DNA from 2 places in the Peribacillus sp. genome. Region 2 is predicted to be linked to the other one. Evidence: riboswitches for the same ligand, from Rfam matches in the RefSeq annotation. Region 2 holds a riboswitch; the other holds the start of a gene.

Region 1 (6,453 bases), on a different contig from region 2:
GAATTTAACAATATGCATTTAAAAGCCTGAAGGCAAGTTTCTTCAGGCTTTTTTTGATGAATATACTGCTTTGTTATTTAACCATTTTTGTAAATTAACCGCACGTACTTCTGAACCATGGTATAATCTAGTTCGTTATTCAACACCAATATTAATAACATCTCGGTACTTTTTATAGAAGAGGGAGATCTATTTTGACTATCCAATCAATTAAACAAGAATGGTTTGGCAATATCCGTGGTGATATATTGTCAGGAATTGTCGTGGCACTCGCACTCATCCCAGAAGCGATTGCTTTTTCAATTATTGCTGGAGTTGACCCAATGGTCGGTCTTTATGCATCCTTTTGTATCGCTGTGGTTATATCGTTTGTAGGCGGAAGACCAGGAATGATTTCTGCTGCTACTGCAGCAATGGCACTTGTTATGGTGGACCTCGTAAAAGATTATGGTCTGCAGTATTTACTTGCCGCAACTATTCTAACAGGAGTTCTGCAAATTATATTCGGTGTCTGTAAGATCGGTAAATTAATGAAGTTTATCCCACGTCCAGTGATGACTGGGTTCGTAAACTCATTAGCTATTTTAATTTTCACGGCTCAATTAACTCATTTTGTCGGAGAAACTTGGATTATGTATGTAATGACAGCAGGGGCTCTTGCCATCATTTACTTGTTTCCACGATTCACAAAAGTCATTCCCTCTGCACTCGTAGCAATAATTGTTATAACCATTATTGCTATAGCTACAGGTGCAGGTGTTCGGACAGTTGGTGATATGGGCGAGCTGACACAGGCATTGCCTTTATTTATGCTTCCAGACATTCCATTAACGTTTGAAACACTATCCATTATCTTTCCATATTCACTTGCCCTATCCTTTGTAGGCTTGCTTGAATCCCTTTTAACAGCTCAGATTGTGGATGACTTGACAGATACTAAAAGCAATAAAAACAAAGAAGCACGCGGACAAGGAATAGCTAATATTATTGCGGGCTGTTTTGGCGGTATGGCAGGCTGCGCCATGATTGGACAGTCAGGAATCAATATTAAATCCGGAGGCCGCGGAAGATTATCGACTTTTGTAGCAGGTGTCTTTTTACTGATATTAATTGTCCTTTTAAATGACGTCCTCATTAAAATTCCTATGGCAGCTCTTGTGGCCGTGATGATTATGGTTTCAATCGGAACCTTTGACTGGTCATCATTAAAAAGACTTCATTTAACACCTAAGAGCGATACCTTTATTATGCTAGTCACCGTATTTACGGTTGTCTATACACATGATCTTTCTAAGGGTGTTTTCGCCGGTGTCATTTTAAGCATGATCTTTTTCTCAGCAAAACTATCTCGTGTTCATATCGAAAAGATTGAAACACCAACAGACGTAACCTATCAAGTGACGGGGCAGCTTTTCTTTGCATCTGTAAGTGACTTCGTTAATAAATTGACAGCCCAAGAATCGGTGAAGACCATTATCATTGATTTTTCTCATTCCCGCTTGTGGGATGATTCAGCGGTCGGTGCTGTTGATAAAGTCGTTTTAAAATATCGAGAGCAAGGAAAAACCGTTCACATCATTGGACTCGACAGAGCAAGCAGTGACTTAATTGAACGCCTCGCTGTTTTTAATAAAGAGCTGCCTAAAGCAAGTAATTCCTAACGGTATAATCAAAGGAACCATTGCACATACTAATTCCTTCTACAGATAAATGTGAAGGAGGATTACTACTTGCAAAAGGAAAACGATTATACAGCCGCCAGCCTGTCTGAGGATTTAGTTAATGAAGTAAAGAGTTTTGAGGATAAGCTCGGTAAGCAGGTTAATAAAGATGTGATTGTGATTGCCTATGAAAAAGAAAAAAATGAAACAAATTAAAAAAACGAACGTATCGCTAATCAACGATACGTTCGTTTTTTTAGTTTGAAAGGATATTTGTCAACACAGGGACGATTTGTTTTTTACGTGAAACGACCCCTTTAAGAACAGCTAGGTTATTAAACAGTTCGACATCATATGCCTTTTCAACAGCGTCTGTCTTGTTGCCAAGTGCGAGCACTACTGAGTCATTAATCAGAATATCAGTAACAACAAATAGGAATAAATCAAGATTCCTTTCAAAAATAACTTCTGAGATGGCGGCTTCTAATTCTGTCTGCATAGCCATTACTTCATTTGTATCAACAGCATTTACTTGTGCAATAACAACTTTCGCATCACCCATTGCAAATTCCTTCGCATCAAGGGTAATCAGCTGATCAATGGTTTTTCCGCTTAAATCAGCACCAGCCTTAAGCATCTCTAAACCGTAGCTTTCAGCATCTACACCAGCGATTTCTGCCAGTTCAAATGCAGCGGCTGTATCTTGTTCAGTACAAGTTGGTGATTGAAATAACAAGGAATCTGAGATGATTGCTGATAGCATTAATCCAGCAACTTCCTTTGGTATTTCAAGACCGTTTTCTTTATAAATCTTATTCAATATAGTAGCCGTACAGCCAACCGGTTCTGCACGATAATATAAGGGGTCACTTGTTTCAAAGTTAGCAATACGGTGATGGTCGATTACTTCAAGAATTCGAACCTGATCAATATCATCTGCACTTTGCTGACGTTCGTTATGGTCAACAAGAATGACTGCATCTGCTTCGACAGCAACCTTTTCAACTAGACGAGGTGCGTCAAATTTAAATGTATCGAGTGCAAATTGTGTTTCACCATTTACTTCTCCTAGACGAACCGGCTCTGCGTCCATACCTAATTGTTTTTTCAAGTCTGCATATGCAATTGCTGAACAAATCGTATCTGTATCTGGATTTTTATGTCCGAAAACGAGTACTTTTTCCACGTGAATGCTCCTTCAATTAAAAATATAGTTTACTTTTTTATAAAGTATTACGTTTATTTTATCACATTTTTTCATTGATTCATTCCAGAAATGATTCTATGTACATTATCAGGAGTTTCCCATTCATTTCGTCCTTACCCATAATGACTTTAACGATTATAACAAGTTCGAACGGAGTTTAGCAATTGATTCCTTCCTCCTAAGAAATATATTCCGAAGTTCAAATGAAAATGGTTGTATTTTTCTCAGAGATAGCTTACGATTATAGTAGCTCAAATCACAAGATATAGATTAATTTTCATATAACATAACTATATATAGAAAACGCTAGATTAGGTGCCGGAAACGGCTGAAAAGGGAAACCGGTGTAATCCCGGTACTGTCCCCGCAACTGTAAGTGTGACGAAATGAGATGACCACTGTATCAGTGAGATACGGGAAGGGCTCAAAGTAGGGTGATCACGAGTCAGGAGACCTGCCTAAACTTGCTTTAGTTTCTTGTTCTTCGGGGGTTGAGATGATGAAACGATGGTGTAATGCCTTCTTTCATGCTTCCTTACACTTATCGTTTAATCCGCTCACAATCCTTGAGCGGATTTTTTTATGTTTAAAAACTAGGAGGATTCATTTTATGACCCAAACAACCATAAATAACAACTCGCAGCAATTCACAATATTGTCCAAGCAATTTGAAGGACGTCTAGACATGAAATCATTCGAAACTAGGTTTCAAAAATGGCTGGACAGGCAGTCTGATGCTAGTGAAGCAAAAGTATCAAGAAAGTTGATACAAATGGCCCTCGAAAAAGTCGATATAGATGCACCTGATTGGACGTTTGCGGCCGCAGCCGAGCTGCTTCATTCCATGTACAGAGAGTCTCGTACTAACCGCGGTGAAAAGACCTCCTACGGTTCCTTTTACGGATTGCTTCAGCAGCTTTCCACCCCACAAATGGGTCAACGCTACTCTGTATATAAGCCCGAATTATTAGCTTCGTACACTAAAGAAGAGATTGAGGAACTTGAATCAGCCATTGACCCTGAAAAAGACAAATTATTCTCTTATATCGGGCTGTATTTACTCAATGACCGTTATCTGGCTCGTCCAGAGAAAGACGCTGTTTACGAACTTCCTCAGGAACGGTTTATGATCATTGCGATGGAAATTATGCGCAACGAACCATCTATGCGAATTCAGCTTGTCAAAGAAGCCTATTGGGCCATGTCAAATCTCTATATGACCGTAGCCACCCCCACTCTTTCAAATGCAGGAAAATCGCATGGTCAATTGAGTTCTTGTTTCATAGATGCCATTGATGATTCGATTGACGGCATTTACATGGCAAACTATGATGCAGCAAAAGTGTCTAAATTCGGCGGTGGAGTCGGGCTATATGCAGGTAAAATACGTGCTCTAGGCTCTGATATTCGGGGTTTTTCTGGGAACAGCTCAGGTACTACACCTTGGATCCGTTTATTTAATCAAACAGCTGTTAGTGTTGATCAGCTTGGACAACGCAAAGGTGCCATTGCGATTTATCTTGATGTCTGGCACAAGGATATTTTAAGCTTCCTTGATTTAAAAACACAAAATGGTGATGACCGCTTGAAAGCTCATGATATTTTCACGGGTGTCTGCATCCCGGATTTATTTATGGAAGCTGTTCGTGACCGGTCTGATTGGTATCTCTTTGACCCGCATACCGTAAAAGAAACACTCGGGTTCTCTCTTGAAGATCATTTTGATGAAGTGAAAGGTCAAGGAAGCTTTCGCAAACAGTATGCAATAGCAGTTCAAGCTGCCGAAGATGGAACATTACCGCACTTTTCTTTTGAGAAAATCCCTGCCATTACAATCATGAAAAATATCATGATCTCACAATTAGAAGAAGGCGTACCGTACATGTTCTACCGTGATGAAGTAAATCGAATGAACCCGAATAAACATAAAGGCATGATTTACTGCTCGAATTTATGTACGGAAATTGCTCAGAATTTAAGTCCTACCACAATTTCACAAGAGTACACAACCGAAGATGGAGATGTCGTCATCGTGAGGAAAAGCGGAGATTTCGTTGTTTGTAACCTCTCTTCAGTTAACTTACCACGTGCAGTTGGTGACGATGTTCTTGAGCGTCTCATCCCGATTCAGGTAAGAATGCTCGATAATGTCATTGATGTTAACAGCCTGCCTGTCAAGCAGGCGGAAATATCAAATAAACGATACAGAGCCATCGGCTTAGGGACATTTGGCTGGCATCATCTGTTAGCAAATAAAAACATCTACTGGGAATCCGACGAGGCCGTACAGCTAGCTGATTCCTTATATGAAAAAATTGCTTATCTTACCGTTCACGCTTCCAATCAGCTGGCACGAGAGAAAGAAGGTTATCCTTACTTTGAAGGCTCTGATTGGCATACAGGTGAATACTTCTCACTTAGAAATTATGAGGATGAAAAGTGGCTTGAGTTAAAAAACAATGTCCAAAAACATGGCCTTCGTAACGGCTATCTCATGGCTATCGCCCCTAACTCATCAACGGCAAAAATAGGGAATTCAACAGATGGAATCGACCCATTATATGAAATTGAATTTTACGAGGAAAAGAAGAATTTTAAATTCAAAGTAACCGCACCAGGATTAACACCTAATACTTACGAGTATTACAAAAAGACTCGTTTTCATTTAGATCAAAAAGAAAGCATAAAACAAAACGCAGCCCGCCAGCGTCATATTGACCAAGCCATTAGCTTTAATCTCTATGTTCACAACACCATTAAAGCGAAAGATCTGCTCGATATCCATCTGACAGCCTGGAACAGCGGTATGAAGTCAACGTATTACGTCCGTTCCACTTCATCAGAATTCAGCAGTGCCTGTGAAAGTTGCAGCAGCTAAGGGAGAAAAAGAAAAGGAGAGGTTCCAATGAATGAACAGATTAAAAAAATCAGAATGCTTGAGCCAACACATCCAACTCGAGCAACAGGGGTCTTTAAAGGGGAAGCATCTGGTTTTCTTCTCTGGAATGATATTCAATATGAGAAGTTTTATGATACGTATACACAATTGATCAACAACTTCTGGAAGCCTTCGAGTGTAAATATGATACAAGACAAAAAACAGTGGTTGGAATTGGATGAGGATATTCAAGACGTTTTTCTCGATATACTGACGATGATTGCAGGCATGGACAGTTTACAAACACCTACGCTCATTGAAATTATGCGTTTTATTAAGGACCCTGCTGCAAAAGCCATTCTTGCCAATATGGCCCAGCAAGAGTCGATCCATAATGAATCCTACTCCTACATCTTGGCTTCTTTGCTTCCAATCGGTCAGCAAAGAGAATTATTTGATCGGATAAAACAGCATCCTCAGGTAATAAGAAGAAATCAGCCGATCGTAGATGCCTATCAGACGTATGTTGACGACCCAACTCCTCAGCATTTATTTGAAGCGTTAATCCACTCTACCAATCTCGAAGGTATTTATTTTTATTCAGCATTTGCCTTTTATTATAATTTAGGCAGACAAAATCTGATGACAGGCTCCGCTACCATGATTTCTTATATTCACCGAGATGAAATGGTTCACTTTGACTTTGT
Region 2 (8,591 bases):
TCCGGAGAGTAGAGAAAGCGGCAGTAAATGTTTATGATCGGGACCGCATAACTGCCGGATAAAATGCGGCACGACAAGACCGACAAAACCAATCGTTCCTGAGACCGCTACGGCTGCCCCAGTCAGCAATGCACCGGCAGTGAGAATTGTCAGCTTGCGGCGTTTCACATTTACACCCAGATGCTGTGCCCTGTCTTCCCCAAAGGATAGAGCATTCAATTCCTTTGCATTCAGCATCAAGACTAGTACACCAACTAGGAAGAAAGGCAGGATAATCGTGATATAACTCCAGCCGCGCATCGAAACACTACCCAGCAGCCACCCGATAATTTGCCGGAGTTCATTGCCTGTTAACGCAATCATCATCGAAATAAAGGCCCCAAGAAATGAGCTGAAAATAATCCCAGTTAAAATAATCGACTCAACCTTCATTGACCTATCAATTTTCCGAGCAAAAAACAGAACAGCAAAAATCGTCGCAAAAGAAAACGAAACACTGAACACTGGTAGTGTAAATGATCCGATGAACGGCAAAGAGAGTGAGAAAAACAACACGATAACCGCACCTAAGGACGCACCTGATGAGACACCAAGTGTATATGGATCTGCTAACGGATTACGTAAAAGCCCCTGAAAAGCAGCTCCCGAAATAGCCAATGAAGCTCCAACAAGTCCGGCTAAAATAACTCGCGGCAGTCGGATGTTCATGACAATATTGGTATACATTTCATTCGTCTGTTCTATAGGGAAGTGCAGGATTTCTTTAGCAAGAATTTTCAAAAGATCCATGATAGGCACGGAAACCGCGCCTATCGATATTCCTGCAATTACAGAAGCTAGCAAAAAAGTGACTGCGAGTAAGTAGATGTACAGTTTATTACTTAAATACGTCTGGATAGACCGCTTTAGCAAGTTCCTCTACTCCCTCTGCCAGCCTTGGACCTGAACGCGTGACAAGATCTTCATCCACGTCAACAACCTGTTTTTCTTTAATGGCGGTGACTGCTTTCCAGCCATTGCGGTTCAATATATCACTTGTTACATCTTCTACATATCGACCATACGTTGTAATAATGACATCGGGGTTCTCTTTAATCATCGATTCCTCTTCCACCTTAGCCCAGCCCTCTTGATCTGCTGCGGCATTTTCCGCATTAATCAGCTGCAACATTTCATCTACAAAGGTGTTTTTTCCGGTCACATACACTTCCGGAGGTCCCGAAACTTCAACTAATACTTTTTTTTGTTTATGTTGTTTTATCTCTGCAGCTTTTTCTTCAATTTCACTTAACTTTTGCTTCATTTCATCAATAAGACTTTTTGCCTTGTTACCGGCTCCTGTTGCCTTACCAATCATTTCTATGGATGAATAGACACCCTTGAAGTTCCCAGCATCATTGATGACAACCACTGAAATACCCGAATCCTTAATTTGTTGGAGACCGTCTGCTGCACTATCGGCTGTAGATGCATGCGCCAGCACTAGATCTGGACTCAGTGAAATGATTTTTTCCACATTAAATTCTAGGTCGCCTATTTTCTCGATATCAGCGGTTTCTTTCGGATAATTATCGTAATCTGAAACACCGACAATTTTTTCACCTAAATCCATGGCAAACGCTATCTCCGTATTACTAGGAATGAGCGATACAATTTTTTCAGGTTCCCGTTCAATGGTGACCTGCTCACCCGTTGCATCCGTCAGTGTTACAGGAAATACTGCTGATTTACCCTTATCAATCTCAGAAGCTGCCTGTTGCTGCTTCTCCTCCACTTCACTGCCGCAGCCAGTCAAGATTCCCATTACTATTAGTCCTGCAACTAGCTTCATACATAATTTTTTCATTTCTAAAACCCTCCCAGTCTTTGCTGCACAAATAAAAAATCCCCAATATGAATTGGAGATTGTTGTATGGCCGATTATGACAAGTAGAAAAAGCCACACACCAACCTATCCTCGCAGGTTTAAAAAGTGCACGAAAATAGGCAGGTCTCCTGGCTCATGGGTATTGCACACGACGCCTTCCCATAGTTAACTACAGTGGCTATGCCGTTTACACCCATTTACAGTGGCGGGACCGCGTTGGAATGACACCAACTTCCCTTTTAAGTCTTTATCAAAAAGACACCTATTTCTTAACTTATGTGATTTTTTTATGTATGTCGATTATACACTATAACCTGTATATCGAACGAACTTCCTAACAAAAATGTAACAACGTACTTAGACACTATCCCTATCTAATTTTACCTTAGAAATGTTCTGAATAGCTAAATAAAGCGCTTGCAATAAAAATAAGTTTAATTATAATACTTGTATACAAGTGTACTAGAATGAATAATTAAAGAAGGTGACATCATGTCTGAATCAACTAATTTCCTATACCCTGAAAAATGGCTGTTAAAGTCAACAGTGGGTGACCGGATAACATGTGAACTTAGAATGCGTATTATCGCCGGACGAATTGAAAGCGGTGCCATACTGTCGGAAAATAAATTGGCAGCAGATTTTGCTGCAAGTCGTTCCCCTGTCCGGGAAGCACTGAAGAAACTAGCGTCTGAAAACATCATTCGTCTAGAAAGAATGGGTGCTGTTGTTATTGGTTTAACAGAAAAAGACATTAATGAAATTTACGATGTGCGTCTCCTTATTGAATCGTTTGTATTTGAACGCCTTGTAAGGATAGACACGGACGAATTAACCAAGGAACTTAGCAAAATTCTTGAAATGATGCACGTTGCTATAAAATATCGCGATGCAGACGAATTTTCATATCATGATCTTTTATTCCATGAAACGATAATCCGATCAGTCAACCACTCCCATATCTTAATGATTTGGAACAATTTAAAACCAGTCATGGAAAGCTTTATTCTCTTGTCAATGCGGGGTCGCTTCCAAGAAACATATAATGACTTCACACGAATTATGAAAAACCACGCCCTTTATATTGAAGCGATTAAAACAAAAGACCGATCGCTCATGATTAAATCTTTACATAAAAATTTCGATGATGTTCAAGGAAAAGTAGACGATTTATGGATGTCACAGCAAATGCTAGCTAAAGGAGTTGGGCTTGATAATGACTAACTATATGGTAGGTATAGATATCGGTACAACGAGTACGAAGGCTGTTTTATTTAGTGAAAAAGGTGAAGTCATCCAGCAAGAAAATATCGGCTACCCTCTTCACACACCTGATAGTTCCACAGCTGAACAAAACCCAGAGGAAATTTTCCAAGCTGTATTGCAAGCCCTTTCAAAAATTATGAAGTTTCATTCTGATAAGGCACCCTCCTTTATTTCATTTAGCAGTGCTATGCATAGCGTCATTGCAATGGATGAACAAGATAAACCACTGACACCGTGCATTACGTGGGCTGATAATCGAAGTGAAGCATGGTCTCGTAAAATCAAAAACGAGTTGAATGGGCATGAAATCTATAAACGAACCGGAACACCCATTCATCCGATGTCACCATTGTCCAAAATTGCTTGGTTGGTCAATGAATTCCCTGATATCGCCTCCAAAGCTGCAAAATACATTGGCATTAAGGAATATATATTTAAAAAGTTTTTTGATCAGTACGTAATCGATCATTCTCTAGCTTCAGCAACGGGCATGATGAATCTTAAATCACTAGATTGGGATGAAGAAGCGTTACAAATCGCAGGGATCACTCGGTCCCAATTGTCTGAGCTTGTACCGACAACCAAAATTTTCAGCGGTTGTAATCCGTCTCTAGCCAAAGAAATGGGAATAGCTCAACAAACACCTTTTGTGATTGGGGCAAGCGATGGTGTTCTCTCTAACCTAGGTGTCAATGCAATTAGAAAAGGCGAAATTGCGGTCACCATTGGGACAAGCGGCGCTATACGCACCATTATTAATGAACCACAAACAGATGAAAAAGGACGAATTTTTTGCTACGCCCTAACAGAAAAACATTGGGTTATTGGCGGTCCCGTAAATAATGGCGGAATGGTCCTGCGCTGGATCAGAGATGAATTTGCTTCTTCAGAAATCGAAACAGCCAAACGACTAGGAATCGATCCGTATGAAGTCTTAACTAGAATCGCTGAACGAGTGAGACCTGGCGCTGATGGATTGTTATTTCATCCATACCTAGCAGGTGAACGTGCTCCTTTATGGAACCCAGATGTACGCGGATCATTTTTTGGTCTAACGATGTCGCACAAAAAGGAACATATGATTCGAGCCGCATTAGAAGGCGTTATCTACAATCTATATACCGTATTCTTAGCACTAACTGAGTGCATGGATGGGCCAGTAACACGGATTCAAGCAACGGGAGGATTCGCTAGATCGAGTGTTTGGCGGCAAATGATGTCCGATATATTCGAATCGGAAGTGGTCGTCCCAGAAAGCTATGAAAGCTCTTGTCTTGGGGCATGTATTTTGGGCCTTTATGCAACGGGGAAAATTGAATCCTTTGACGTTGTTTCTGAGATGATCGGCAATACGTTTAAACATCTGCCAAGAGAAGAGGCCGTTATAGAATACAGACAATTACTTCCAATTTTTATTAACTTATCTAGGATATTAGAGAAAGATTATTCAAGAATTGCCGATTATCAGCGAAGTCTATTAAACAACTAAGTTAGCATCAGGAGGATACCATCCTGGTCCAGGGGTCATCGCTTGGGAGCAGGCAGTTTAATAGCTTCGCATGTTAATGATGCAGGATTCTGGATGTTTAAAGAGTATTCTGGTTTATGTATGAAAGAAATCTTTGCAACGTGGACACTATTAGACACAATTATTTCTATAGCTGGACTAGCATTTGTTTTACTGCTTCGTTTATTTGTATAACCCTTCCCCCTTCCGAGTGAGGGGGTCTTTTTCACCGAGTAAAACAGCTCCCTAACTCCGATACGGTGTCCACAATATGATTTGGCTGTGCTTCCCTTAATTCTGCCGGTGAACCAAACCCGTAGGTAACGCCAATCGAATCTATTCCATTTTGACGGGCTCCATGAATATCCTGTTTTCGGTCTCCTATCATAACAAACTCTTCTGGCTTATACTCCCCGTATTGTTCAAGAATATAACGGATGATTTCTGCCTTTGTTGTCCTCGTCCCATCAAGATTACTTCCAACCACCAGTTCAAAATATTTATCAATCTGAAAATACGATACTATCTTCTCCGCAAACTCAGTGGGTTTTGACGTGGCAACCACTAACCGTTTGGTCGATTTCAAGGTTTCCAAGAGCTCCAGAACACCTGGATAAAGAACATTTTCAAACATCCCAGTATTTTTAAAATATTCGCGGTAAAAATTAATCATTGATTTCGTCTCTGTTTCATCTAAGCCAAATACTTCAGCGAATGTCTCCTGCAGAGGCGGACCAATATGAGCTTCTACTTCAGCTGCTTGAACATCCCGAAGCTTCATCTTTTTAGCTGCGTACTGAACCGAATGGACAATGCCAAGCCGCGGATCGGAAATCGTTCCATCTAAGTCAAACAGCACAAACTTATACGAATCTCTCATCATTTCTCCCCTATCTCTTAAAATTGGTGCAGGAATTCAACTAGGTCTTCCATTTCGTGGCTTCGAAATACTTCCTTTGTATAATCAAACACCACATAGTTGGGGTCTACTTGCTTCTTTTTCCCACCTGCCACCATCCATAATCATCCAATTATAGCATGAACAATCAATGAATATTCGGTGATTTTCTTTGCGTATTATGAAAAACACCACAATCACACCCGTTTCCAAATACGAATATCTTGATAAATTTGCAGAATAGAAATATAATATATCAATCGTACATTTTTAATCTGTCTCAGTAGCTCAGCAGGATAGAGCGACAGCCTCCTAAGCTGTAGGTCGTAGGTTCGATTCCTATCTGGGACACTACTTATATGAAAAACCTTGTTGTAGTTCGGTTTATACCGTGTTGCAGCAGGGTTTTTTACTGCAAAAAAACATCCGTGATCAAGTGCTCACGGATGTTTTATCATGTTCTGTGGAACGGATTCACTAGCTTGCTCCATAGCTGCTTCCCTTCGAGGTTTGGTTGCTCTAAACCATTGTAAACATAGAATGAATATTAATATAAGGTCAATGATATCTCCGCCATAGTACATAACCATACTCCCCTGTTTTGCCTGTTCTAATGGTATTCCAGCAGGCGGGTGCGTATAGAGGTACTTTGATAAAATACCATGGCCGGCTAACGCAATAATTAAGACGATTGAACGGTATAAAAAAGAAATCCGGTGGAGAATTGGGTCAATATAAATCATGGACACGGTGAATAAGTAACCGGCCATAAATACATGAAAATGAACAATATAATTCAACATATTACTTTCGTGTATCAGGGCGTATAGATTGGTCGTGTACAACAACCAAAGACCCCCTATATTTAAGAATGATGCCACAACAGGATGGGTAAACGTCCGAGACGGCCAACTCCTTAGAACACGTGTAAGACGTCTTGCTGAAGTGACGCTTATTGTTCGCAACATTAACGTCATTGGAGCAGCTAGAACCATTAGTAACGGAGCCAGCATCCCTAAGAATAAATGACCGAGCATATGCGCTGTAAAATCTATGTGGGCACGGTTTGCTATGGGTCCGGCCACTGCTAGTATTGCCGAGAGAACTCCTGAAACCCAGTACACAGTTCGAGCTACAGGCCATTTCTTATGATGACGATTGGAGATGAATACAGCACAAAGATAGAGAATTAACACGATGATAAATGGCAGTGCTAAAAGAATTTGCGAGCCTGCCTCTCCTGCTTGGTTTATATGAACTTCGTTGTGATTACTGTGATTCATGGGCAACAGTCTTTCCATCATCATGTTTTCTGCCGCGTGTACGAATAATGAGGGTGACACCGATTATAATCATAACAATAGCAATGAAATTCCAGATTATATCATACACATACACATTTTCTACATAGCGAATCTGATGTAACCCCATTAATTTATGCTGGATGGTTCCATCATATAACTGGAAAGCCCCTCCTCCAAGAAACACACCCGCTAACCATCTTTTGAACCAATACGCTTGTTTACGGTGCAAGTCGGCTAATAAAAACGAAGAAGCGATAGTCGCAAACCAGCTAAAAGCATGAAACAAACCATCCGATACCAGTCCCATGTCTGTCGTTGACTTGTCGTAGAAATGATGCCAATGTAACAGCTGATGAAAGACAACTTCATCAATAAAACCAACTAAACCGAGCCCAAATAAAATTCCAGTCCATATATTTCTACTGGAGTATGCTGATCGATTATTCGTAGTACTCATGTGCTCCTCCTTTTCTACCTACTTTATCTTCTATGTCATTTTATATTTACCCTACTTTCCCCAAAAATTATCAGTTGGATTCAGAAAAAACAGATATTTATAACCTGTTTATTTTTTAGAAAAATATCCATTTTATGTTTTAAATATAACGACTGGGGTATAGTATGAATGTAAGACATTCTCACCAAAGGGAGATGATGTACGATGAGTATGTTCAACAGCCATTGGAACAAAGAGAATGACGCAGCGTTGTTTAGTCCGGGTGATCAGGGCTAGACGTTAAGACAAGCCTGCACGAATGATTCAAGGTACTATTTTTCATGCAAGTGATTAAAAGCAGGAGGCATTTTTCAACCAAAGGAGATGATGTGCGATGAGTACAATCAGAAGCCAATGGAACAAAGAGAATGATGCAGCGGTATTTAGTCCAGGTGATAAAGGGTAGGAATCAAGATAGGCTTGCACGAATGATTGACCGAATACGCAGTATGTATAAGTGATTAAAAAGCATGAGGCATTTCTCACCAAAGGAGATGATGTGCGATGAGTACGATCAGAAGCCAATGGAACAAAGAGAATGACGCAGCGATATTTAGTCCAGGTGATCAGGGATAGACTTCAACAAAAAATGTATATCGTTTTATTCAACGTAGGAGATGGTTTTCATGATCAATCATTGGTACGAAGAACAGGATTCAACAATGATGAATATTGATCAAGATTCAATCTGTGTTCCTAAACAAACGAATACGTATGAAATTTCTACTAAAGAAAAGGTGCCTGAGTTTAATTTATTTGGCACCGCTCTAAATGAGTTATAGAACAAAAAAGGATGAAGCCATCTTAGGCTTCATCCTTTTTGCCTTATTATCGATATAATTCAATAATTTGATTGGCTATATATTCAGATCTAAAATGAACGCCGTCCTTTAGCCACCACATGATAATTCCAAGAATGGAGGCTGCGAGAATATCCATCGATAACGTTATTTCCCTAGTAACAGCTTCTCCTCTTTCACGCTGGATGACAATGGAGTCCTTTAAAATCATTTGGGATATTTTTTGAACCAAGGTGCTTAAATAGGACCGTAACAACACAAACCACAAAGTATGCGGAAACGTACTTTAGGGAAACACCAAATGCAAATGCTGAAGCTATCGGCTCACTTAGGATCAAGTGATGCCTATTATTTCATGACCATCTTAGCCATTGTCGCATTTGTATTAACACTATTTATTCCATCTAAAGCAAAGATGAAACAATCATCATAACGCAGACCCGGCACATTCCT

What was found. A riboswitch is a leader RNA that binds a small molecule or an ion and turns the genes downstream of it on or off. The one in region 2 is predicted to bind cobalamin.
Region 1: it holds a riboswitch for cobalamin, as region 2 does, so the genes downstream of both, AC52RT_RS09300 (ribonucleoside-diphosphate reductase subunit alpha) here and AC52RT_RS12870 (ABC transporter substrate-binding protein) in region 2, are expected to answer to the same signal.

The regions. Positions count from the first base shown of each region.
Region 1 covers NZ_JAZVJO010000291.1:164-6,616, reverse strand. The annotation lists gene AC52RT_RS09320 (YczO family protein) at 1-8, shown strand, start outside; gene AC52RT_RS09315 (SulP family inorganic anion transporter) at 195-1,661, shown strand; gene AC52RT_RS09310 (hypothetical protein) at 1,731-1,877, shown strand; gene AC52RT_RS09305 (manganese-dependent inorganic pyrophosphatase) at 1,918-2,847, opposite strand; cobalamin riboswitch at 3,165-3,344, shown strand; gene AC52RT_RS09300 (ribonucleoside-diphosphate reductase subunit alpha) at 3,479-5,746, shown strand; partial or broken gene AC52RT_RS09295 (ribonucleotide-diphosphate reductase subunit beta) at 5,774-6,453, shown strand, end outside.
Region 2 covers NZ_JAZVJO010000392.1:62-8,652, reverse strand. The annotation lists gene AC52RT_RS12875 (FecCD family ABC transporter permease) at 1-912, opposite strand, end outside; gene AC52RT_RS12870 (ABC transporter substrate-binding protein) at 878-1,846, opposite strand; cobalamin riboswitch at 1,969-2,148, opposite strand; gene AC52RT_RS12865 (GntR family transcriptional regulator) at 2,360-3,091, shown strand; gene gntK (gluconokinase) at 3,084-4,622, shown strand; partial or broken gene AC52RT_RS12855 (GntT/GntP/DsdX family permease) at 4,668-4,835, shown strand; gene AC52RT_RS12850 (HAD-IA family hydrolase) at 4,867-5,520, opposite strand; tRNA gene AC52RT_RS12845 (tRNA-Arg) at 5,816-5,889, shown strand; gene AC52RT_RS12840 (cytochrome c oxidase assembly protein) at 5,979-6,821, opposite strand; gene AC52RT_RS12835 (DUF2243 domain-containing protein) at 6,808-7,299, opposite strand; gene AC52RT_RS12830 (hypothetical protein) at 7,965-8,120, shown strand; gene AC52RT_RS12825 (hypothetical protein) at 8,167-8,349, opposite strand; gene AC52RT_RS12820 (hypothetical protein) at 8,410-8,571, shown strand.